Regions from separate parts of the Chitinophaga sp. HK235 genome, predicted to be linked through region 2. Evidence: riboswitches for the same ligand, from Rfam matches in the RefSeq annotation. Region 2 holds a riboswitch; the other holds the start of a gene.

Region 1 (4,218 bases), 120 kb from region 2:
TGGCTTCCAGATATGATAACGCAAGGCTATATCTACACCGGTACGGGTAGCACGGCCAATGTTTTCATAGCTGCCATCATCTGCGATGAAACGGAATTCTGCATCACTCTGCAACCACCACCATGTAGCGGTCAGCAGCAATTTACTGTTTAACTTGAAATTAGCGCCAAGGTCGGCCCCATAAGAACGGGGAACAGCACTCTCCTGTCCGCTGCGTATAGCCACGTTGGCATAGTTGGAATGAAAGCCCATGCCGGTTTTGGCGAAAAATGCCAGCGAAGGAGATAAATCGTAATAAATGTTAATCTTCGGACTCAGCCGGTAGGCCACACTATTGCCATTATTGGAAGGGTCCATCCGGTCGCGCAGATTAAAGGTAAATACATCGTTACGCAGCCCGACGTTGAAGCTCCATCCACCGGCCAGGCGCAGCGTTTCGCTGAAGTAGAGGGAGTAGTTGGCCACTGCCACCCGGGAGGAATCCTCATGAGACAGCAGATCTCTTTCCTTTACATGATCGCGGCCCAGGCTTACCAGGTCTATCCTCGCTCCCAGCCCTATTTCTGATTGCAGGGTTGCTTTTCCCAGGCGGCCTTCATGGCGCCAGGTATTTTTATATCCGAAGAGGTCACGTTTCTCCCATTGTCTGATTTCATCTCCATTCTCCCTATCATCTTTATAAAAAGTAAAGTTGGACCAGAGGTCAAACAGGTTTCTTACATAATACAACTGTTGCCGCAGGGAAGAGCGCTCGCTGAGCCGGGTATCCCAGAGCAGGTTGGCATTGATACGGGTAGTCTTTCCTCCTTCTGAGGGATCAATAGAGCCAAAGCGGCGAAGAGAGCCATCTTCAAGGGCGCGCAGCGGTACCTGTCCGGAAGCATTCCAGTTGCTCGTAAAGCCCGAAGCAATCAGGGAAATGGTATTGTTACTGTTAAGGGCAATGTTGTATCTGCCTAACAGGTTCATTCGTTTAAAGCGTTGTGAATTGTCGAAGTAGCTGTCAGTGTACGTATAGTCGGCAGCGATATAAGCGTTCTGGTCCCTGGTGCCTGGTTGCTGTTGTTTATCCAGCAGCCGGAGCATAGTAGCAACGCGGGCTGTGTTAAACTGGCCGTATTCCAGTTTCACGAACTGATTATCGGGTCTGAACAGGGAAGTATACACGGCAGCACCTGCATTTGTAAAGTCGCCCTGGGAGGCCTCGTAGGGTCCTTTGTAATAAGCGGCTCCGCCGATCACTTCCGGGATCAGGAAGTGCATATCGGCATATCCTTGTCCGTGGGCATGATTGGGGAGGTTGACAGGTATACCGTCTACGAATATACCGAAATCGGTGCCATGGTCGTTATCGATGCCCCGTACCAATATTTGTTCGGCTTTTCCGCCGCCGGCATGTTGCGCGATAAAAAGACCCGGTACGGTGCGAAGCAGGTCCTGAGCCGATTTTATCGGTTGCAGCTGCAGGTCAAGTTTGGAAAGCATGTGCGCACTTTTGTCGGTGCTGCCAGCGATGTCGATCGCTTTAAGGTTGAGTATTTTGAGGGAAAGGGTGTCTGTGTTTTTGTGTTGTGCCAATGCCGGCAATGCCAGTGCAGACAATACAGCTGTATAAAAAATTCGCATGAAAATGGGTTAGCTTAACGGATAGTTGTTTCTTCTCCAAAAAAGATAGCTTCGCTGACCGGTTTGTCGTTCAGGAAGTGGCTGATAACGAGATTACTGGTATTTTCCGGATACATTTCCTTATACCAGGTCCCGTCGGGATGGATAAAAACAATCGGTCCGTGTTCGCATTGACCGGTGCATCGTGTGCGGATGGTATGCACTTCCTCATGCAGGTTGTTGTCTGAGATAGCAGCTCTGAGCTGCAGGGTGGTGTCTTCCGCGCCTTTTTTGAGGCAGGAATTACCGTTGCAGATAAACGCGATGCGTTTAACTTTTTGAAGATCTTTGCCCATGGATTAAGTTAATAAGCCCGTTAACTGTTAAATAAAATTGCGGCGAGCTGAGGGGAGGAATATCAGGGAAGATTCTTACATACGGGGAGTATGAAGGAAACTGTCCTGGCTTCTATCCCGGAAGCAGACCGTGAACATGTTTCCTGGCAGGTCTTCTGGCTTGTTCTGTTGTCTGACGCCTTCCCGTTGACACAGTGGCTATATTATCAGCAACGTATAGATGAACTTACAGCAGCGGGTACTGCTCCGGATTTACACCGGATTCCCTTTTAAGTGTACCTCAGAAAAGGCTACACACCTGGTAACGGCGGCGAAGATAGGAAAGATTTACGGATTTTTTTATTTAGAGATTTAGTTATTTGAAATGCAGCGAAGATTGTGTTTTGGCCACTACCTAAATAATCAAATAATAAAATAATAAAATAATAAATATCATCACCAGCGTGGTTGCGTGATTAACGTACATCACCTTGCTGAATTCGTGATGAGCGATATCCCGGGGTTGTTCGCCGATATAAGGTTTCTCCACCACCCTGCCGTGGTAGGTATTGGGACCTCCGAAACGACAGTTGAGAATACCTGCCAGGGCCGCCTCCGGATAACCGGAATTGGGGCTGGCATGTGACCTGCCAAAACGGATGATGTACTGTGCCGCACGGCGGCTACCTGACACCAGCACCATCAGCAAGGCCGTAATCCTGGCCGGGATAAAATTGGCCACATCATCCAGGCGGGCAGCCACTCTTCCAAAATAATAGTAACGATCATTTTTATAACCCACCATCGAATCGAGGGTATTGATCATCTTATATAACATCATACCCGGCAGGCCCAGCAGCGCATAATAAAACAACGGAGCAATCACGCCATCACTGAGGTTTTCAGACATAGACTCCATTACCGCCACCCGTATCTGGTTAGGTGATAAAGCTGTGGTATCACGGCCAACAATCCAGGACAACCGTTTACGGCCAGCCTCCAGGCCCTGCTGGTGCAGCGTATCAAACACCTCCCTTCCTTCCAGCAGCAGGCTTTTATTGGCCAGCGCAAAAAACACAAAAACAGTGGTAAAGGCCAGCCAGGCCCAGGGCCATTGTTCCAGCCAGTGCTGCGCCAGATAAAAACAGATAAACACAGCGGCACAAAGGCCCAGCGTCATCAGCGCCCCTTTCCACAAACGGCCATGGCCACGGTTCAGCAGCCGTTCCGTATAGCCGATCAGGTGACCAAAAAACTTCACGGGATGTGGCCAGCTGCGGGGATCTCCCAGCAACAGGTCCAGCAGATAACCTAACAGTAAGGGTAATACGAATTTTACGAAAGCGTCCATTGATGCAGGGCAGTGATGAGTAACTGATTATCTTCCTCGTTGCGGCATGCTACGCGGCAGTGTCCCTGTTCCAGGCCATAAAAATTGGAGGCATCCCGGATCAGTATCCCGTAGTTATTGACCAGCCATAGTTTCAGGGCAGCCGCAGTACCCGTGAGAGTTTCAAACAGGAAGTAGTGGGTATGGGTAGGATACGCTTTGAACTCAGGCATTTTCCGTACTCCTTCCCAGAGCTGGTAAGTATCTGCCAGCAAGGAGTCCAGCGGCAGCTCAAATTCTTCCGGATGGTCCATGATATAATAACCGGCTTCCAAAGCCAGGCTGTTGACCGACCAGGGCATTCTGAACGCCCTTACCTTGTCCAGCAGCGGCTTTTGTCCTGCCAGGTATCCTAAGCGCAGCCCGGGGATGCAGCAGGTTTTGGTGAGCGACCGTACAATCAGCACATTAGACAGTTGATGCAGGCGAGGCAACAACGTAATGGCATTACGGGTGAATTGTATATAGGCTTCGTCAATGATAAATATAGTGCGGTTATTGAACTGTATCAGCTGCAGCATTCCCTCTTCACTCATCACCTGGGCCGTAGGATTGTTGGGATTACAGATAAACACCAGATCGGTAATAAACCGGGTATCAGGCGCCAGCTTCTCCCAGAAAAAGTAACTCAGTTCATGCTTATGGAGTTTGCAGGCGTCAGCATATTCCGCGAAGGAAGGTACCACCACCGTCGTGGTTGCGCCGCTGAAAGCCTGTGCCACCAGGTAAATAGCTTCTGTGCCTCCGTTGGTCACCATCACCATACCGGGTGTCAGTTCTTCCCGTTGTTCTATCTGCTGCTGCAGTTTAACAGCCCCTGCATCCGGGTAGTGGCCGACACCACTGACTTTGCCCGCAATATGCTGTACCAGTTTTTCCTGTGTGCCG
Region 2 (4,218 bases):
AGGGTAGACTTATTGCTGCCCATATTTCCTTCATTCAGCAGATAGAACCCTTTGTACTGGTAATGCTTTACTGGAGTATCCACCTGCGTAACTACCGGTGGCACAATATCATTACCGGTACGGCAGCTGCTGACGGCCACGGCGGCCATCAACACAGCAATACCTGTAAAACGTAATAATTTTATCATGGGTTTATATGTTTACAGATAAGATGAATTTGAAATTTCTGCCGGGCATCGGGTAGTTGAGCACCACATCATAATACTGATTAAACAGGTTGTTGACCTGTGCGGTACAACGGAAGCCAGTCTTATTGAGCTTCCAGCTGCGGGTAAGCGTGATATCACTGGTATACCAGGGTTGCATGTAGTTATCCCTGATATTCTCCTTGCTGTCGTACCGTTCTCCGGTGTAGAGAAAACTATAGTTCAGGTCCCAGTCCCGGTAGCTGCCGCCCAGCACGAGGGAGCCGCTATGCCAGGGAATGTAGGGTATCTGATGACTATAAAAATTCTCTGTCCGACTGGTAAAATCCCTGGCATCCTGAAAGGTATAATTGACACGGGTGCTGAGCTGGCAGTCTTTCAGTACCTGCCAGACAGCTTTGGCTTTCACGTCTATGCCTTTTATTTTCACAAACCCCAGGTTCATCATCGTCCAGCGGAACTGGCTGGCCGCAGGCACAGCCACGATTTTGTTGGTAACCTCATTGTAATAGGCGTCTGTTTCTACACCCAGTTCCTGCAATATTTTTCCACTGAAAGTATGGTTCCAGGTAAGACCGGTATTGTATTGCGTGGCAAACTCGGGCTCCAGGTTGGAGTTACCGATATCTGTGTAATAGAGATCGTTGAAGGTAGGCATCCTGAAGATGCGTTTGTAAAACGACCTCCAGGTGATATTGGGTTTCGCAAAAGGTTGCCAGGAGACAAATACAGCAGGTGTAAGTTCCTGATGTGAAGGAGCTGCAGCATTTTTCTTCACTTCTTCATTCATGATGGTGTTGAGCAAACTGGCCTGCGCACTGAAACGGTTGAAATTCACCGAGGTGGCCAGGGCCACCAGTGTGGTAAAACGTTGAGGATAAGAGAAATTAGTCAGGTCGGCATTCAGCTTATTCCATTGAAAATCGCCGGACAGGCCCAGGTTCCACCAGCTGGTGAGCAGGTACTGATTGGCTACAGACACATATACTTCCTGCTGGCGGTAGCGGTTTTCGATATAACGCACAGTATCTGGTGCCAGATAATGCGTATAGTCGTAGGCGTATTTTCCGTTGAGCATAAGGCTGTACCGTTTGCTCAGGTCTTTACGCCAGGAAGACTGTACAAAAAAGTTGCGGTCCCATTGCCGGTCGACATGACCGAATACATTGTTGACTACAAAGCCCGGCAGGCCTCTTTCTGAATTATAGAAATAGATCCTGCTGTTCCATTCGCCGCCGTTGAGGATACCATGCAGCCCCCCTTCCACACGCAGCGCGTTGATATCACTGTTTTTGCGGATGGCGGTGGTATCATATCCTTTTTCTTTTTGATAGCGGAATTTGTATCGGCCGTTGGCATTGATCCATTCGGCATTGAAGGAAGCTGACACACGCTGGCTTATTTTTTCCTGCCAGAGGATGGAAGGGTTGATGAGGCCGAAAGAGCCGGTTTTAAAAGTACCTTTTATGTGACGTTGTTCACCGGCTTCGAAGCGGGGTTTGATGGAAGTGAGGTAGATGGACCCCGCAGAGCCATAGTCTTTTGCCGGCTGGAAGATGCTGCTTTTCTGACCATTGTACAGGGAGATCTCTTCCATGTTGTCCAGTGAGAACTTGCCCAGGTCTACCTGGCCGTTCTGTGCATTTCCTAATTCAATGCCATCGAAAAATACGCCGGTATGGTTGGTGCCCATACTGCGGACGTCTACCGTTTTCAGGCCGCCGATGCCGCCGTAGTCCTTTACCTGGATGCCGGAAAAGTAGCGCAGTGCATCTGCTACCGACTGGGTACCCAACCGCTGCAGCTCCTTGCCTTTCAGCTGCTGTCCCGGTGCGACTTCTTTATTACCGCGAGGAGCGCTGACAGACACCTCCCGCAGTTCGCGGGTTCTGGTACTATCGGTTTGTTGTGCTTGCAGCACAGCAGGCATTCCGGGCAACAGACACAGGAAAATCTTTACAAGAGCACCTCCCTGTTGGTAGATACGCATCATACTTCACCGTTTTGATAATTTCTTCAACGGCCTTCGTATCAGGAGTAAAATCAAGGTAAATTCCTTCAGGCAGTCAGCCTGCAACATGATTTACTTCCAAGCCTCATTCCACGAAGGCTTAAAAACAAATTGCATGGCAGGTATTCTGACTTATCTCTGCTCCGGGCGGCCTTCCCATTGATCATCAACAGTGGCCGGATAGATGCCCGGGCATTTGAGAGAATTACAGCAGCGGGACTGTCCGGGATTTACACCCGTGTTCCCTTTTAATTACCCTCATCCGCAACGGAGAGGAGTAAACCATTGCGCAGCGAAGGTAGCGGATTAATTTCTTTTCTTCAAAAAGTTGTCAGTGGTACCCTGACAGGAGTAGTTTGTTATCGATGGCGCATTTAATGAGCATGGCTGTATTACGGGCTTTGAATTTGCCCAGCAGGTTACGCCGGTGACTGTCCACTGTATCACTGCTGATAAAAAGTTTTTCGGCTATTTCGAGGTTGGTATGGCCGTTGGCAATCAGCCACAATACTTCTTTTTCTCTTTTGGTGATATTCAACTGTCTGGCTCTTGTCCTTCTGTCATCTGTCTGCAAAACATCTTCGAGTCCGGCTGACAGATAGGTATGCCCATTATGCACGTCACGGATGGCTTTCAACAGCTCTTCCTTATCGGCATTCTTCATCAGGCATCCACTGGCACCGCTTTCCATCATCTCATGGATACCGGGTCCATCTTTATGGTAGCTCAGTCCGAGCACCATTATCTCAGGATAGTTTCTTTTTATGACATGGCAGAGCGCTGCACCGGACATATCGGGCAAGAGGGTGTCCAGCAGAATAATATCAGCCCTATGGTGAACAAGAAAATTCAGGCACGCCTCCCCCGTTCTTGTTTCTCCCGTCAGTTCAATATCTCTTTCAAAACAGAGTAATGCGCGTAGACCTTCCAGTATCAATGGGTGATCATCAACACAATATAATCGGATCATGGTTATTTCATATTTGCTGTAACGTTGGCATGCTTTGGCATGGATTTCCGGGTGAACAGTTTTCGTGGATCAAATACTAACTGTAATATATAAAAAAAGCAAAATAAAAGCAAAATGAAACTTCCCGAAAGTTTATGAAATCAACAGACATTCATTCCAGCCTGTACTCATTTCCGGTTCCAGGAAGCCCAGCAGTGACAGTCCTACTCCTGCAATACCTTCCAGCACATTATACTCTTTAATATAATCAGGGTGAAGATAAAATTTGTACCCGGCAGGCCCATCCGTCCAGGTATTCATTTTGAGGGTTGTTTCCAGCCAGTTGAACGCGGCCTTTTCCAGGACCGGATCACCAGTGGCCAGGGCAGCCTGTTGCAATATATGCGCAATGCCTGCGCTGCCATGACATAAACAGGCATCATATACGGCTCCGTTTTTCTGATCACGGTAACAGGCAATATCATTCAGTACCGATAACGCTTCTTCATTGTAAGCCGGCTTCTGCAGACGCTTTCCGGCGCCCAGCAGCATTGTGGCGATACCCAGGTCGCCATAACACCAGCCCAAACGGCTATTTACATCGCCGCTGATCACGTTGGCGGCATTGGTTAAAGTAGGGTACAGTGACTTTCCCTTTCCTCCGGCTGCTTTCCGGTTACTCAGCACCCAGCGGGTAGCATCTTCTATCAGCCCATGGGTAACATCCCGGGCAATTCCTTTTTCGTATATCCGGCACAGTATGGCGATAATAGCAGGCACGCCATGCGACAGTCCGAGGTTATACAGGTTCTCCTCCTGATTGCGGTGGCTCTGAGAAGAAAACTGGTCTTTCCAGGCTATACCTGTAGGTAAACGGTGCGCCGACCCGGCCAGATGTCCCACCAGCTTTTCCAGATACTGCTGCGCTACTGCAGGCGGCCGCCCCAGGAAGTATAATGCCGTACCAACTCCTTCATGCAGGAAATCATTTTTACCAGCCAGCAGGGTTTCCTCCATAAAATCGCCCACTACCTCATCAATATCTGTAAAAG

The links. Region 2 has a riboswitch for cobalamin ahead of KD145_RS30590 (TonB-dependent siderophore receptor). Riboswitches for the same ligand answer to the same signal wherever they lie in the genome.
Region 1: another riboswitch for cobalamin. It lies ahead of KD145_RS31120 (ferredoxin); the one in region 2 lies ahead of KD145_RS30590 (TonB-dependent siderophore receptor).

The regions. Positions count from the first base shown of each region.
Region 1 is NZ_CP073766.1:8,056,338-8,060,555, reverse strand. It holds gene KD145_RS31125 (TonB-dependent receptor) at 1-1,626, opposite strand, end outside; gene KD145_RS31120 (ferredoxin) at 1,641-1,961, opposite strand; cobalamin riboswitch at 2,089-2,278, opposite strand; gene cbiB (adenosylcobinamide-phosphate synthase CbiB) at 2,356-3,291, opposite strand; gene KD145_RS31110 (histidinol-phosphate transaminase) at 3,276-4,218, opposite strand, start outside.
Region 2 is NZ_CP073766.1:7,933,775-7,937,992, reverse strand. It holds gene KD145_RS30595 (YncE family protein) at 1-188, opposite strand, end outside; gene KD145_RS30590 (TonB-dependent siderophore receptor) at 193-2,199, opposite strand; cobalamin riboswitch at 2,317-2,519, opposite strand; gene KD145_RS30585 (response regulator transcription factor) at 2,549-3,187, opposite strand; gene KD145_RS30580 (lanthionine synthetase C family protein) at 3,320-4,218, opposite strand, start outside.